One region of the Priestia sp. ST2 genome, then DNA from elsewhere that is predicted to be linked to it. Evidence: predicted binding sites of a transcription regulator. Region 1 holds the regulator's gene; each other region holds the start of a gene.

Region 1 (4,031 bases):
TAACAAGTGAAACAACCTCCTCAAATAATATGTTTGCATTTTTATTAGCACTCAACCTCAACGAGTGCTAACACAATTATTATATTAAAACAAAGTGGGTTTTTTTTGCAAGTATTAAACAAAAAAAATTTAAAATTTACGAAAACTACATATAATAGTTTTAGATTTCGACGATTTTGAGAAATAAAGCATTCTTTTCTCTGTTCAATAATATGTATGTTACAATACGAGCAAGAAGAAATTACTAACTTTACAGTACTTCTTCGACATATATACATAAAAACCTTTTAAAGGAGTATAGAAGATTGGAAAAACGTTATTGGTATGTTATCCTCACCTACATCCTTATGCAGTTTTCAGGAGTTGTTGGTATACCGCTGTTAAAATTAACAGGAATGTTTGATCAATATCCAGTTCGAACAGCGAATGTCATGCTTTTGACTTATTGGACCATCATTAGCTTTATCCTTGGTTTACTTATTGTCTTACTGCTGCTGCGCCGTGACATGTCCATGCGTATAGAACATGCGGGAACAACGGTAACTGTGGTCTGGTCAGTCCTTGGGGTGTTCCTGGCTATGGCTGGTCAAGCTGTAGCAGGTATGATTGAGCACGCTCTTGGCATTACCCAAGTATCTGAAAACACACAAAATATTGTTAATCTTGTTAAAGCAACGCCGTTCCTAATTGTCGTTACGTCTGTTATTGGACCAATTCTAGAAGAGATTATTTTTCGAAAGATTATTTTCGGCTCTCTTCACAAACGATATAATTTCTTTGTCTCTGCATTTATTAGTTCCCTTATTTTTGCTGCCGTACACTGGGATTTTAAACATTTGCTCGTGTATACAGCCATGGGATTTGTATTTGCATTCCTTTATGCAAGAACAAAACTAATTATTGTACCCATTATTGCTCACGTGTTGATGAATACAGTCGTTATTTTATCTCAAACTATTTTTGCAGATAAAATTATAGAAATGCAAAAGCAAGCAGAACAAATGCAGTTTATTTTTGGAGGCATGTTTTTATGAAGAATATCCCTTTAACACGAGGGTTTATTTATATTATTATGGGGGTTTTATTCACCTACCTGGCTATTCAAAATGCTCAGGAAACCGTGTGGAATTTCCCCACGATCTTATTTGCACTCGTAGCCGCGTTCGATTTCAGATTTGCGGTGCGCATTTTTATCTTGCACTATAAAATTAAAAAGTTGCAGCAGCAATATAAAAATCAAGATGATTCATCTAAATAAAAAAACCACTGTTTCAGTGGTTTTTTTACATACTAACATCTTCTCTTTCTTGCTCTGCCCTTGCCTTTAACACTTTGCGATACGAAATGCGGGAAATAATGATGCTGATTTCATACAAAATTAAGAGCGGCACTGTCACCATCATGTGCGAGAGCAATTCTGGTGGTGTAATAAGTGCGGCAATAACTAGCAGTACGAAATAGGCATACTTTCGAATTTGAGATAAAAACATAGGCGTGATAATTCCTAATCGCGTCAAAAACATGACGACAACAGGAAGCTGAAACAACAGGCCAAAAGGCAGTGTGAGCTGCATTAAAAAAGAAAAGTATTCATTAATGCCAATCACTTGGTTTACATTCAGCTCATCAGAAACGCGCGTCATAAAATCGACGACAAATGGAAACAACACAAAATAAGAAAAAGAGACACCGCCGATAAAGAGAAAAATGGAAACAGGAATATATCCAAGCGTTACCTTACGCTCTTTTTCATATAAACCAGGACTAATAAATGCCCAAAGTTGATACAGTGCAACAGGAGCTGCAAGTACACAGCCGATAATAACAGCAAACTGCATATAAATCTTAACTGGATCTGTTAGCCTAAATGCATTCATCGTTAAATTTTTTGCCTCATCAGCATGCTGTAAATAGACAATAACCTTATCCGCTATAAAAAAGCCGCCAATTGTGGCAATGACAAAGAAAAATAAAACAATTAAAATGCGCTTTCGCAGCTCTCCTATATGATCATATATTGACATTTCTTGTTCGGTCATACTATGATCACCCTTTTACTCTTTGTCATCTACTTGACGCTGTTTATCTTTTTCACGATCTTCTGAGGCACCGCTAGCGGCATGCTTAAACTCTCTAAGCGTTTGCCCGACTGATCTTCCTAGCTCCGGTAACCGTTTCGGTCCAAAAATAAGCAGTGCTACAATCGCAATAATAATCCAACTGCCTGCTCCAATCCCCATATTCCCACTCTCCTTATTAATTTAGACTTAAGGAAATCGTAACACAGTCCATCTTATTCAACAGGATAATTTTTCAAAAAGTAGACAAGCGACTGTAATTCTACAGCCAGATCAATATGATGCAGTCGAATCTCATCCGGTACGTTTAAGCGTGCAGGAGTGAAGTTTAGAATCCCTTTAATTCCGCAATTCACTAAACGATCGGTAATTTGCTGAGCCACAGTGGCAGGAACGGTTAAAATCGCCACTGAGATATCATCACTCATATAATCTTCCAATTGGTCAAGGTGATAAACCGGCACGTCGCCTACTTTTGTACCGACTTTATCTTCTATCACATCAAAAGCGCACTCAATTTTGGTGTTATTATTTTTAATAAAATTATAATTTAAAAAGGCCGTTCCCAGATTCCCTACGCCAATCAGTGCTACTTTCGTTACTTCATCTTGGTCTAACGTTTTACGGAAAAATGTAAGTAAATAATTCACATTGTAGCCGTATCCCTTTTTCCCTAATGCTCCAAAGTAAGAAAAATCCCGGCGAATAGTAGCAGAATCAACTTTCACTGCCTCACTTAACTCCGCTGACGAAACACGCTGTTTACCAGAAGCATGCAAGTTTTTTAAAAAACGATAATAAAGCGGCAATCGTTTAGCCGTTGCTTGTGGTATTTTTAATTGTTCAGTGTTCACGTTGTACCCCCTCAGTTCATGTATGTCATTACTAACATTTTCAAGTCATATTGCATTACCTTTCACAAAGCCTCAACCGCCTTGAGGTAGCGCTTCCAATTCTCTCTCTTTTCTCTTGTTTTATATATACTCCGCTTCACACCCCGACGCCTTTTGTCTATCCAGGAATACTTAAAGTCGGTAGCTAGAACGAAGCAATTAGCCCTTCAAAGGATCCGTTTGTTAGTCATGACGGATTTTCTACATCCATCATATATAAGTTCAGAGATGCACTTATCTCTTATTTTAACATAGTATCCTGTATAAAATGTGCAGGTAAAATCATTTTATTTCATGAATCAAAACATTCGCTTCATCATTTGTTCTTGTCCCTCTAAAAATTACAAACGCTTGTAGGAAGAACTTGTAGTTGAAAATATGTTAAAATACACTATGGATATACTACTAGAGGTGAAAAAATGATTATTCTACAATTGAACGGTATTACAAAATACTATGGGGCAGAACCCATTTTATCGAATATAAAGTTAGAAGTACAATCAAAAGACCGCATTGCCCTAGTGGGACGAAACGGTGCAGGTAAATCAACTTTATTAAAAATTATTGCTGAGCAGCTTTCTTATGACAGCGGAGAAATTATTAAACCTAAAGGTGTTTCCATTGATTATATGGGACAAGATACAGTTCTTGAGTCAACACTCTCCATATGGGAAGAAATGATGACAGTCTTTGCTCCGTTAAAGAAGATGGAAAAAGAATTACGTACGCTTGAAACGAAGATGGGCGATCCAGACATTTTTAATGATTCAGTTCAATACGAAAAACTAACCAAAGAGTACGATCAGCTTCAAGTAACGTTCAAAGATTTAGGCGGCTATCAATATGAAGCGGATACACGATCTATTCTTCACGGTTTCCGTTTCTCAAACTTTGACTATAGCACCCCTATTTCCTCCTTGAGCGGTGGACAAAAAACGCGCTTGGCTCTTGCAAAACTGCTTTTAACAAAGCCAGACTTGCTTATTCTGGATGAGCCTACCAACCACTTAGATATTGAAACTTTAGCATGGCTGGAACAGTTTCTGCAAGGGTATGAAGG
Region 2 (4,031 bases), on a different contig from region 1:
GATTTGTTTGACGTATCGCTGCACTATAAACTGCATGAAGCCTCTCAGCAAGGAAGAGATTTTGATTTAACCACGATTTTTGATGATACATTAGTCAAGACTCACCCTTTGAATGTTGTCACATTTGTAGATAACCATGACTCTCAGCCAAATGAATCTTTAGAATCTTGGGTAGAAGATTGGTTCAAACAGAGTGCTTACGCTCTAATTTTACTTCGTGAAGACGGTTATCCTTGTGTGTTTTACGGAGACTATTTTGGGATAGGCGGAGAGCACCCAATTGAAGGAAAAGAAAAAGATATTTCCGCTCTCTTGCATGTACGCTATGACAAAGCATACGGCCAGCAAGACGATTATTTTGATCACCCGAATACTATTGGATGGGTAAGGCATGGTGTAGAGGAATTTGAGAAGTCTGGATGCGCTGTGGTGATGTCAAACGGTGAAGATGGCGAAAAGAGAATGTTCGTCGGCGAACACCGAAGTGGACAAATGTGGATTGACTTCACAAACAACCGAGAGGACCAAGTTGTGATTGAAGAAGATGGCTACGGACAGTTCCCTGTAAATGGCGGCTCTGTATCCGTTTGGGCTGAAGCATAAAAAAAACAGTGGCCTGCGCCACTGTTTTTTTACCATAGACCTAGCAGTTTCCACCACAAGCCGCCAATTCCAATCCAAATGATAATATGAATAATTGAAATTAAAAAGCCGAGCGACCACCATTTTTGCTGCGTTACATATCCACTACCGAAGAACACCGGTGCCGGTCCACTTCCGTAGTGAGTTAAACAGCCAAATAAATTGCTAAAGAACGCTAAAATTAATGCTGACAGTAACGGAGGCGCACCAGCGGCCACGATGACAGATAAAAATGCTGCGTACATAGCGCTGACGTGAGCCGTGTTACTCGCAAAAAAGTAGTGAGAATAAAAATATGCAATAGCTAATACAATCAACGCCGTCATCCAAGACATATGGCTAACAGTGCCTTTCATCAGATCACTGAACCAAGGAATCATGCCTAGATCATTTAAGAAAGTTGCCATCATAACCAAAACAGCAAACCAGACTAATGTATCCCATGCTCCCTGTTCTTTTTTGATGTCCGACCAGCTTAACACTTGCGTTAAAAGCAGCGCACATAGACCAATAAAAGCAGTTGTTGTTGCATTAATATTTAAATTAGCGCCAAAAATCCACAACACAAGAAGAAGTAAAAATACGCCAATCATGTACCATTCTTCTTTCTTTAGCGGACCCATTTCATTTAGTTTTTTTGCTGCAATTTCAGATGCTTCCGGCGTTTCTTTTAATTCTGGCGGATACAGCTTATAAATAACGAGCGGAATAACGATTAAACTAATAATTCCAGGTACGATTGCAGCCGCTGCCCAGCCAACCCATGAAATAGTCTTGCCTGTAATTTGTTCCGTCATTTTAACCGCAAGAGGATTGGCCGCCATTGCTGTTACGAACATAGCGGATGTGATCATATCTCCTTGAAACGATACTTTTGTTAAGAAAGCACCGACTCTGCGCTCCGTACCGTCGCCAGTTCTCGATCCGTATGTTTCGGATAAAGAACGAATGATTGGAAGAATAATTCCTCCAGCTCGTGCTGTATTAGACGGCATTGCAGGTGATAAAAGTAAGTCACTTACGATAAGAGAATACGACAGTCCCAACGTCTTTTTACCGAACAAACGAACGAAGATATAGGCAACCCTTGTTCCTAGACCAGTCTTAATAAAACCTCTAGAAATAAAGAATGCAATAACGATTAACCAAATCGTCGTATTTTGAAAACCGCTGAGCGATTGTTCAAGCGTTAATGTATTAGTTAATACAATAATGGTTAAAGATAAAATAGCTACACTGCCCAATGGCAATGGTTTAATGATAAGCCCTACGATAGTAGCCACAAAAATAGCGAATAAGTGCCAAGCCTTCAAATCAAGTCCGGACGGAGGTGTAATAAACCATAAAATAAGTCCGATTGCCAGACAAATTAATAAAGGAATAAATTTCACTTCGCCGGCAGGCTTTTTTGTTGTTTCAGCCATAATCTTTCTCCTTTCATGTTTTTAAATAATAGTAATAGTATGCTCTTTCCACTTCGTACTCAATACTTATCCCATTTAAAATAAAATAATTGTAAAAATACGTTTCGTAAGGATGATATTGTAAAATTGTGAAGTGTTGAGCATAATTCCTTTATTATTTTATCATATATATTGACAATATTTATCTCTTACCTTCATTTTATTCCCTTCAAAATAGCTTGTAAGCGTTATTTTTTTGAAAATAAATAAACTGCATGAATTCATCATGCAGCCTTGCATTTAGCGATTTACTTTTTGAATAAACACGACTTTTAAATAATTACCTGACTTAAATTCTTTTATTGTTTTAAAATCAGCTGGAAGAGCGAACTGCTCCATCATTTTGTACTGTTCCCCTTTTTCATTAAAAGCTTTTTCAATAAACGAATGGAATTTTTTCATATCAAAATTGCTTGCGTTCGTAGATGCTACAATGACACCATTTGGCTTTGTAAGAGCAATGGCTTCTTTTAATAAATCTTTGTAGTCTTTTGCCGCGCTGAACGTATGCTTTTTCGACTTGGCAAAGCTCGGCGGATCTAGCACCACAAGATCGAAGGTCATGTTCTTCTTGACCGCATATTTAAAATACTTGAAAACATCTTCTACGATAATGTCCTGTGCTTCGTGATCAATTCCATTTACACTAAATTGCTCAATTGTTTTAGCCAAGCTGCGATTGGCTAAATCGACACTTGTTGTTTTCGCAGCTCCTCCAAGAGCGGCCGCCACTGAAAATGCGCCTGTATACGAAAACATATTTAGCACGGTCTTTCCTTTTGCATATTTATCTCGAATCGTTTTACGGACGTCTCGCTGATCTAAAAAGACTCCCACCATCGCTCCGTCATTTAAGTAAACGGCAAAACGAATACCATTTTCTTTTACAATTAAAGGAAATTCACCTTTATCCCCTGCTACAAAATCATCTTCTTCAATATACTGCCCCTTTACGTTAAAACGTTTTTTCTGGTACAGCCCTTTAAAGTTAGGCGCAGACTTTAAGGCTTCAATGACGTATTCTTTAAATTGATAAATTCCTTCACTATACCAACTCATGACGTAATATCCGTCATAATAATCAATAATCAAGCCGCCGATTCCGTCACCTTCACTATTAAATACGCGAAAAGCAGTTGTGTCTTCAGACGCATAAAAGTCATGACGAGACGAAATAGCTTGCTGAATTTTTCTAGCAAAAAACGCCGCGTCAATTTGCTCATTTTTCTTCTTCGTAAGAATCCACCCGTAGCCTTTGTTTTGTTTTCCATAATAGCCTTTGGCTAAAAATTGATTCTTGGGAGTGACTAAGTTAATAATAACCCCTTCTTCTTGCAGTTTATGACCATCAACAAGCGCATCTTTTTCAATGAGTGGATAACCCTTGTTCACTTTTTTAATAAAAGCTTCTTTGGCTATAACTTGTACTTCTTTTCTCATGTGTACACCCTATCTATTTAATTTATTTCATTCTAGTTCTATCCATTTTACAACAATAATCTACATTTATCTTAACATAGATAAACAGCCCCGTTTCTAGTTATAAATAGAAAAGCAGAGGATGCCTTGAAACACCCTCTGCTTGATATGAATAAAAAATGAAATGTATGTTTTATGTTTTAAGATAAAAAATTATGAGTACTCTTGCCCCGTATAAGCATCGAACTGAGTGACGTTTTTTTCTGCTAAAATACCTTTCAATTTTGCTGTATGAGCCAAAGCGCTTCTTGTCGCCTTTAGCTATGTCTTTATTGTAAGAGCGGCACATGAATGCACTGTGAAGTCCGGCTGAATGCTATCTGAACAAATTCTGAAAGATAGCTGAATAACTTCTAGTTAAACTTGTCATATAAATGTTCAACGTTCTTAACAACAGCTCAACAAATCCAGCGCTTCTCTTTATATTTCCTCAACAATCAAATGATT
Region 3 (4,031 bases), on a different contig from region 1:
TTGTGAAAGAAGATATGAATAACTCAGATGAACTATATCAGTTTATAAATGAGCTAGCTCATCATCCAGAGCCTCCAACTGCGCTTATTTGTGCTACGGATTACATTGCTCTGAAAGTGATACACTGTGCGTGGCAAAACGGGCTTCACGTTCCAGCAGATTTATCTGTTATAGGGTTTGATGATATTACAGAAGCTAGTGAAGCGCATCCTCCACTAACAACTATCCGTCAACCGATGGAAAAAATGGCTGAAAAAGCAGTAAACCTCTTACTTCAACAAATTCAGGATCAGCAAGAAATAGATCAGATACAGTATAAAATGGCACCTTTATTAGTAGAGCGCGAGACCACAAAACGTATGAATTGATAAGGAATGTATATACTATTCCTGAAAGTGTGAGACAAAAAGTCCACACTTTTTTGCATTAACCATTGCGTCCACTTCCCTCTTTCTTATACACTGTATGCTGTAGGGGAAAAAAACCAAGCTTTAATATGTTTGGAGCGATTTGATGACACAACAAAAATTAGATAAATATGAAATTATGGACGTTAGCTTACTAGCAGGTAAAATTATGTTAGAAAGCGGAGCAGAAACGTATCGAGTAGAAGACACAATGATGCGGATTGCAGCGTCTTACGGTATAAAAAAATCCCACAGCTATGTGACGCCAACAGGGATTATGTTTTCACTTGAAACGAAAGAACCGACGAAAACGAAGTTAATTCGTATTTCCGAACGAACGACAGATTTAAAAAAAGTAACCATGGTAAATAGCGTCTCAAGAACAATCAGTCAAGGAAACATCTCCTTGGAGGAAGCGTATGAAATGCTACAAGAAATTGAAGCAACAAACGTAGCTTTTCCACTATGGGTTCAACTTGCAGCTGCATCCATTTCTAGCGGATGCTTTTTAATCATGTTTCAAGGTTTATGGACGGACTTTATTCCAGCTATGTTTTCAGGAGGTCTCGGATTTTTAACCGTGGTGTATTTCCACCGTCTTATTCCGATTCGCTTTTTTGCTGAGTTTACCGCTTCGTTAGTTATTGGACTTTTATCAGCTCTTTTAGTCGCTTCAGGACTAGGCACGCAAATCGATAAAATTATTATTGGATCCGTTATGCCACTCGTTCCTGGCTTATCCATTACCAATGCAGTGCGAGATTTAATGGCGGGACATTTACTGTCTGGATTATCAAAAGGAGCAGAAGCGTTTCTGACGGCATTCGCTATCGGTGCAGGTATTGCCATTGTATTTACACTTCTATAGAAGGGAGGCATCATATGCATATCGTAGAGCAGATAATTACAAGTTTTATTGCTTCAGCAGCATTTGGGATCATTTTTAATGTTCCACGTGAATCATTATTAAAAAGTGGCTTTGTCGGAATGATTGGCTGGCTCATTTACTATTTGCTAACGTTCTATGGCGTAGATGAAATTCCAAGCACAGTTGCATCGGCCTTCTTTATTGCTATTATTAGTCAAATTTACGCAAAAATTTATCGAACGCCGATCATTATTTTCACCGTAGCAGGTATTATTCCGCTGGTTCCGGGAGGAACAGCATACGATGCCATGCGTAACTTTGTAGAAAATAACTATAATGAAGCGATTAGTCTTGCAGCAAAAGCCTTTATGATTTCAGGTTCAATTGCCATTGGTATTGTGTTTTCTGAAGTCATCAACCAAATCATTCGTCAGTCTAAATTAAATGCCAAAGCAAAATATCGACCATAGAGAAGCAAGCTCAAATCAGAGCGTGCTTTTTTTATGAAAAAATAAAGAGATCCTTCACTTTTTTGTCACAAGAAAGTCACGCTTTAGTCTAAAAACGTTCAAAAAATGTCCGTGCACAGCTAAAAAAATAGACTATACTATGTAAATAGAAAGAGAGATATTACATATGTATGTGAAACATTGAGCATATCTATCGAATTATTATGCTCAATGTTTCACAATATAAGTAAAAGATGCTCAGAAATGAGCAAAGTATCTATGGAAATGATGAATGTTCTTATATATGAAAGGAGAAAGAAGATGGATACAGTTATACTATCACGTATTCAATTTGCATCAACGACGCTGTTTCATTTTATCTTTGTACCGCTATCTATCGGTCTTGTCTTTTTAGTAGCGATCATGGAAACGATGTACGTAGTAAAAAAAGATGAACAGTATAAAAAGATGGCAAAGTTTTGGGGGCACTTATTCCTGATTAACTTTGCTGTCGGAGTCGTAACAGGTATTTTACAAGAATTTCAGTTTGGCATGAACTGGTCAGAGTACTCAAGGTTTGTAGGAGATGTATTCGGTGCGCCGCTTGCTATTGAAGCACTGCTCGCGTTTTTTATGGAGTCCACTTTCCTTGGACTGTGGATTTTTGGGTGGGATCGTTTGCCTAAATGGCTGCACTGTCTATGTATTTGGCTTGTTAGTCTAGGTACTATTTTTTCGGCGTTCTTCATTTTAACGGCTAATTCTTTTATGCAGCATCCGGTTGGAATGGAGCTGAATAATGGCCGTTTAGAAATGAATGACTTCTTTAAATTGTTAACAAACGGTCAGCTGTGGGTTGAATTCCCTCATACCATTTTAGGTTCGTTTGCAACAGGCGCCTTTTTTATCACGGGTGTCAGTGCCATTATGCTCTTGAAGAAAAAACATTTGGCTTTTGCCAAAAAATCATTTCAAGTTGCCATTATTGTAGGGTTAGTTTCAGGTGTGGGAATTGCGTTATCTGGTCATGAACAGGCTGGATACTTAGTTAAGACACAGCCGATGAAAATGGCCGCAAGTGAAGGATTATGGGAAAACAGCGGAAGTCCAGGCGCTTGGACGGTGACAGCAAATATTCACCCAGATGAAAAGAAAAATACGGGGGAAATCAAAATACCTTATTTATTAAGTTTCTTATCATACGGGAAATTTTCAGGTTCCGTTCCTGGGATGAACGAGCTACAGGAGCAGTATACGGCGAAATATGGAGCAGGAAATTATATTCCACCCGTTCGGACAACATTTTGGAGTTTCCGCATTATGGCTGGTCTAGGTGGCGTATTATGTGCATTAGGCATTTGGGGCACGTACTTGCTTTCTCGTAAAAAACTTCAAGAAAGCAAACTATTTTTGCGTATTATGACGATTGCCATTGCCTTTCCGTTCCTTGGAAGCTCAGCAGGTTGGATTATGACAGAGATTGGCCGTCAGCCTTGGGTTGTATTTGGCTATATGAAAACGGAAGATGCCGTGTCTCCTGGTGTAACAGCAGGTGAATTGCTGTTTTCTATTATCTCGTTTTCATTCTTTTATTTAATTTTAGCTGTGATTATGGTGTTCTTGTTCGTTAAAGAAATTAAAAAAGGTCCAGATCACGATCACGAAGCACATACAAAAGTAGTATCAACTGATCCGTTTACCAAGGAGGGATACAATGTTTTCTCTTAATGAATTCTGGTATTTACTAGTATCCATTCTGTTTGTTGGTTTTATCTTTTTAGAAGGCTTTGATTTTGGGATTGGAATGGTGTCTCGTTTTTTAGGAAGAAACGACTTAGAGCGACGAGCTTTTATTAATACAATCGGTCCTTTTTGGGATGCAAATGAAGTTTGGCTAATTTCAGCAATCGGTGCTATGTTTGCCGCTTTTCCAAACTGGTATGCAACGCTATTAAGCGGGTCATATGTTCTTTTTGTTCTTCTTTTGCTTTCGCTTATTGGCCGCGGTGTAGCATTTGAATTTCGAGGGAAAGTTGAAAAACAAGCGTGGAAAAATGCATGGGATTGGGTTATCTTCTTTGGAAGTCTTTTTCCACCTCTCATTTTTGGTATCTTATTTTCAGCGCTAATGAAAGGACTGCCTGTTGAGCGCAATATGCAAATGAATGCCGGCTTTTCGGATATTGTTAATCTATATACCATCACAGGCGGCGTTACGTTAACAATGCTTTGCTTATGGCACGGACTTATTTTTGCCACGATCCGTACGATGGACGATATTAGAGATCGTTCACGGAAGGTCGCTAT
Region 4 (4,031 bases), on a different contig from region 1:
CGTTAATTGGAGTGATTTTAACGCTTTGCGGCTTTCAGTCACCTAAACTTTTACAGGATATGCTTGATCAAATCGGAAGTATCACATCGGGAGCAGCTTTGTTTGCGGTAGGAGTAACGATTGGAATTGGAAAAATTAACTTCAGTAAAGGTGCGCTTGGGATCGCTGTCTTAAAAGTAGCGGTTCAACCCATCGTTATGCTCGGAATTGCAGTATGGATAGGATTATCTTCAGATGAAGTGACAAAAGCTATTTTGCTGGTAGCTTTTCCTGGGTCTGCTGTAGCTGCGATGATTGCTTTGCGGTTTGAAAGCTTGGAAAATGAAACGGCGTCTGCTTTTGTCATTAGTGCTATTTTATCGTTGATTACGCTGCCGCTTCTTATTTCTTGGCTTATGTAAATAAAAAAACGAAAGAGGAGAATTCCTCTTTCGTTTTAAGACGGATTAATAAGCTAATGCAAATAATCCTTTGATATGAGATAAGTAACGAACGTTACTTGCTTCTTTCATAAGTGATGCTGGTAAACCTTTTAATTGCGTTTTGTTTCCGCCGATTGTACCAATTGCATCTTTGCGTCCAAGACTTCCTAGTGTACCAGAGAAGACAGGAACGAATGATTCCATTGCTCCGCCGCGAATAGCTACTGCTAAGTTCACGCCTACAACTTCACCCATTTGCCAAGCTAATTGAGCAGTAGGTGGGTAAGGGCGACCTTCTGGACCCATTACAACCGCTGAGTCACCAGCAAGGAATACATCTTTATGAGATGTAGATTGTAAGAATTCATTTACAAGTGCACGACCGCGGTTTACTTCGATACCTGAGTTAGCAACTACAGAGTTACCTTGAACTCCGCCAGTCCATACCATTGTTTTTGTTTCAATTTTGCTGCCGTCTTTAAGTTCAACAGTTGTAGCATCCATTTTTGTTACAGGTGTACCAGTAACAAATGTAACGCCACGTTTTGTTAAGCTTGATTGAGCGCGCTCTACTAATTCAGCAGGGAAGCCTGGAAGAACTGTAGGAGCTGCTTCTACACAGTATAGAGAAATTTCTTTCGGATCAACACCGTGTTTTAGACATAGGCTTGGCATTAAGTCAGCGTATTCACCAACAAGTTCGATACCTGTTAATCCGCCACCGCCAACTACGATTGTACCGTCAGCTTTATTTTTTGTTTTGCTGTATTCAGCGATACAAGCTTCTACGTGTGCACGTAAACGGTTTGCATCATTTACTGATTTAAGAACGAAGCTGTGCTCTTCTAAACCAGGGATACCGAAGTAAGCAGTTTCACTACCTAAAGCTGTAACAAGGTAGTCGTAGCTTAATTTTGTACCATCTTCAAGAGATACTTCACGTTGATCTGGTGAGATTTCTTTTACCGTTGCAATTTTTAAATCAACGTTGTAGTTTTTAAGTAATTTATCAAGTGGTAAAGCTACCGCTTGTTCAGAAACGCCGCCTACAGCTAGACGGTGTAATTCTGTAATGATTTGGTGAGTAGCAAAACGGTTCACTACTGTAATTTTTGCTTCATCCGCACTTAGGTGTTGGCGAGCTGTCATTGCAGTTAATAAACCACCGTAACCGCCGCCTAAAATTAAAATATGTTTTGACATAGTCGATCCTCCGTCCACACTTTTTAATGAAAATTATTTTTGTTTTTCGTTTGTAATGTCTAAATACGCTTGTGCAAAGCGGAATAGTTTTTGAGCTTGTGGATCTTTAAGCATGCGTAATAAACCGAATAAACCGATTGAATTAGAAGCATTTGCTTCTGCACGATCGTTTGCTTCGATTGCAGTAGCTGCAAGACCTTTTACTGTTCCTTCTACCGGCTCGATAAATTCTTTTACTCCACCAAGTAGATCTTCTTTTAATACGTCGTCAGTTAATAATGATTGCGCAACGTCGTAAGTTTTTGTAAGCACCGTTACCATTTCAGATAATTTTGGTAAATTATCTACAAGAACAGTAAGAGCTTCTTGTACTTCAGGCTTTAACAATTGATCTAACACATCCGCTTGACCTTTGTTAACTGCCGCTTCTGTTTGTACAGCAGCATTTTCCTCTGCAGCTGATTTTTGAATAGTTGATTGAGACATGAAAAGTCCTCCTTTGCTGGATACTGTTGCATATGTAGTTCCTAGTTATCTGCTAGACTTTCAAACTACATTGTGAAGTTGTGAAATCTTGCACATAATTCTATTTTAATTTTAATACGAGATAAAATCAACTCATTTCGTTGAAAAAATAAGTGAAGAACCTCGTAACCCTTTGTTTAATAAAAGTTTATAAGAAATAAAGCCAATAATTGCCTAGGTAAATAAAATTAAAATAGGGAACTAACATGATTCCTCTTCCTACGATAAAACAAATAACGTCATATTTCAACACATACGAACTTAATATTCTATAAGTAGTAAAAAGATAGGGCGCATTTACTATTTAAAGAGTTTTCAAAAAATTACATTGACTTACTATAGCGTTCTACATATAATCAGAATATAACATCTTATGTAAGGAGATATAACATGGTTATAGTGGATGAACTTTATCATAATGTGATCATTACATTGCCTCAATTAAAATTAATTGAATTTATAATGAAGTTAAAAGAAGCTAAAGCACAAGAAATAGAAGATATAAAAACGAAAATTAGTAAATACGAAGAGAAGAAACGTGCTGAAGAAGCTTGGTATCAATCACTATCACCGTTTCGTAAATTTTTTACCGGGCGTCCTTTAAGTCAGCATCAAGCGGTCGAGTATATGGTATACGTAAAGGAACGCTTTAAAAAAATTGATCACCTTAAAGCACAAATGCGAGAACTTCATGAAGTTCTTGAATTAATAAAAGCGGAAAATGAAGAAACAAGTGAAATTACGCTTTCGCCTGCTATTGTACAAGAAATAAAACGATTAAAAAGCAGTGGAGGCGTTGGGATATGAGTGTTAATGAACTAAGTTTAGGGATAAATACAACGTGGGTCGTGTTAACAGCGGCGATGATTTTGTTAATGGAAGGCGGCTTTGCCTTGTTAGAGGCAGGTTTTGTCCGCTATAAAAATAGCGTGAATATTATTATGAAAGTATTCGCTGATATTACAATAGGAACGCTTTGTTTCTATTTAATTGGTTTTGGATTAATGTACGGTGATGATTTAGGTGGAGTTGTTGGTAAAAGCGGTTTTGCGCTCTCGGGTAATTTATCGCACCTTGACATTCCAATTGGACTTGAAACGTTTTGGCTGTTTCAATGTGCGTTTGTTATTGCGGTCATTTCTATCGTTTCTGGAGCGGTAGCAGAACGAATTAATTTCCGCGCATATCTTTTATATGCGATTTTGATGACTACATTTATTTATCCTATAGCCGGCCACTGGATTTGGGGAGGCGGATGGATTAGTAAGTTAGGGATGCTTGATTTTGCCGGTTCGGCAGTTATCCATGCTCTTGGCGGTTTTTCAGCTTTAGCAGCTGCAATAATGATTGGACCGAGGAAAGGGAAGTTCACGAAAAATGGAATCAGTTCTGTTTCTCTTCCAAGCAATTTGCCGCTTGCATCAGTGGGTGCTTTTTTATTATGGTTTGGATGGTTCGGGTTTAATGCAGGAAGTACGCTAAGTGCCACTGACGTTAGAATTGGTCACATTGCTATTGTCACAATGTTATCAGCAGCAGCAGGCGGAGCAGCTACTTTATTTTATACTTTATTTCGCTACAACCGTTCAGATGCACCTTCTGTAATAAATGGATCGCTTGCCGGACTGGTTGGCATTACGGCCGGGTGCGCTTTTGTTAACACACCATCTGCTATTTTTATTGGAGCTGTATCTGGCTTATTAATGATGGCAGCTACAAACTGGCTCGAAGCACGTCAAATCGACGATCCTGTAGGAGCTTTTCCTGTACACGCTGCTTCGGGAATATGGGGTACGTTGGCTGTAGGCTTGTTTTCTACAGACGGCGGTGTGTTTACCGGAGGGAGCTGGACGTTACTTGGCGTTCAACTTCTTGGGTTAA

What was found. The regulator Rex, encoded in region 1, represses fermentation and respiration genes when NADH is low (regulators of the CRP and FNR family bind a similar motif). The targets are predictions, from matches to a motif close to TTGTGAAATATTTCACAA.
Region 2: the regulator Rex is predicted to act here: its motif matches at 2,193-2,210, upstream of AC0KUU_RS23030 (anion permease).
Region 3: the regulator Rex is predicted to act here: its motif matches at 1,949-1,966, upstream of AC0KUU_RS22965 (cytochrome ubiquinol oxidase subunit I).
Region 4: the regulator Rex is predicted to act here: its motif matches at 2,190-2,207, upstream of AC0KUU_RS07160 (DUF1641 domain-containing protein).

Annotation. Positions count from the first base shown of each region.
Region 1 is NZ_JBVVNT010000018.1:10,405-14,435, forward strand. Features, by position in the region: gene groES (co-chaperone GroES) at 1-6, opposite strand, end outside; gene AC0KUU_RS29445 (CPBP family intramembrane glutamic endopeptidase) at 306-1,034, shown strand; gene AC0KUU_RS29450 (YdiK family protein) at 1,031-1,258, shown strand; gene tatC (twin-arginine translocase subunit TatC) at 1,284-2,039, opposite strand; gene tatA (twin-arginine translocase TatA/TatE family subunit) at 2,055-2,240, opposite strand; gene AC0KUU_RS29465 (redox-sensing transcriptional repressor Rex) at 2,294-2,932, opposite strand; gene AC0KUU_RS29470 (ABC-F family ATP-binding cassette domain-containing protein) at 3,391-4,031, shown strand, end outside.
Region 2 is NZ_JBVVNT010000005.1:322,987-327,017, forward strand. Features, by position in the region: gene AC0KUU_RS23025 (alpha-amylase) at 1-603, shown strand, start outside; gene AC0KUU_RS23030 (anion permease) at 633-2,066, opposite strand; gene AC0KUU_RS23035 (class I SAM-dependent rRNA methyltransferase) at 2,346-3,545, opposite strand.
Region 3 is NZ_JBVVNT010000005.1:305,630-309,660, reverse strand. Features, by position in the region: gene AC0KUU_RS22980 (LacI family DNA-binding transcriptional regulator) at 1-368, shown strand, start outside; gene AC0KUU_RS22975 (threonine/serine exporter family protein) at 514-1,275, shown strand; gene AC0KUU_RS22970 (threonine/serine exporter family protein) at 1,290-1,745, shown strand; gene AC0KUU_RS22965 (cytochrome ubiquinol oxidase subunit I) at 2,046-3,452, shown strand; gene cydB (cytochrome d ubiquinol oxidase subunit II) at 3,439-4,031, shown strand, end outside.
Region 4 is NZ_JBVVNT010000002.1:152,608-156,638, forward strand. Features, by position in the region: gene AC0KUU_RS07150 (AEC family transporter) at 1-401, shown strand, start outside; gene AC0KUU_RS07155 (NAD(P)/FAD-dependent oxidoreductase) at 447-1,625, opposite strand; gene AC0KUU_RS07160 (DUF1641 domain-containing protein) at 1,659-2,111, opposite strand; gene AC0KUU_RS07165 (hypothetical protein) at 2,541-2,957, shown strand; gene AC0KUU_RS07170 (ammonium transporter) at 2,954-4,031, shown strand, end outside.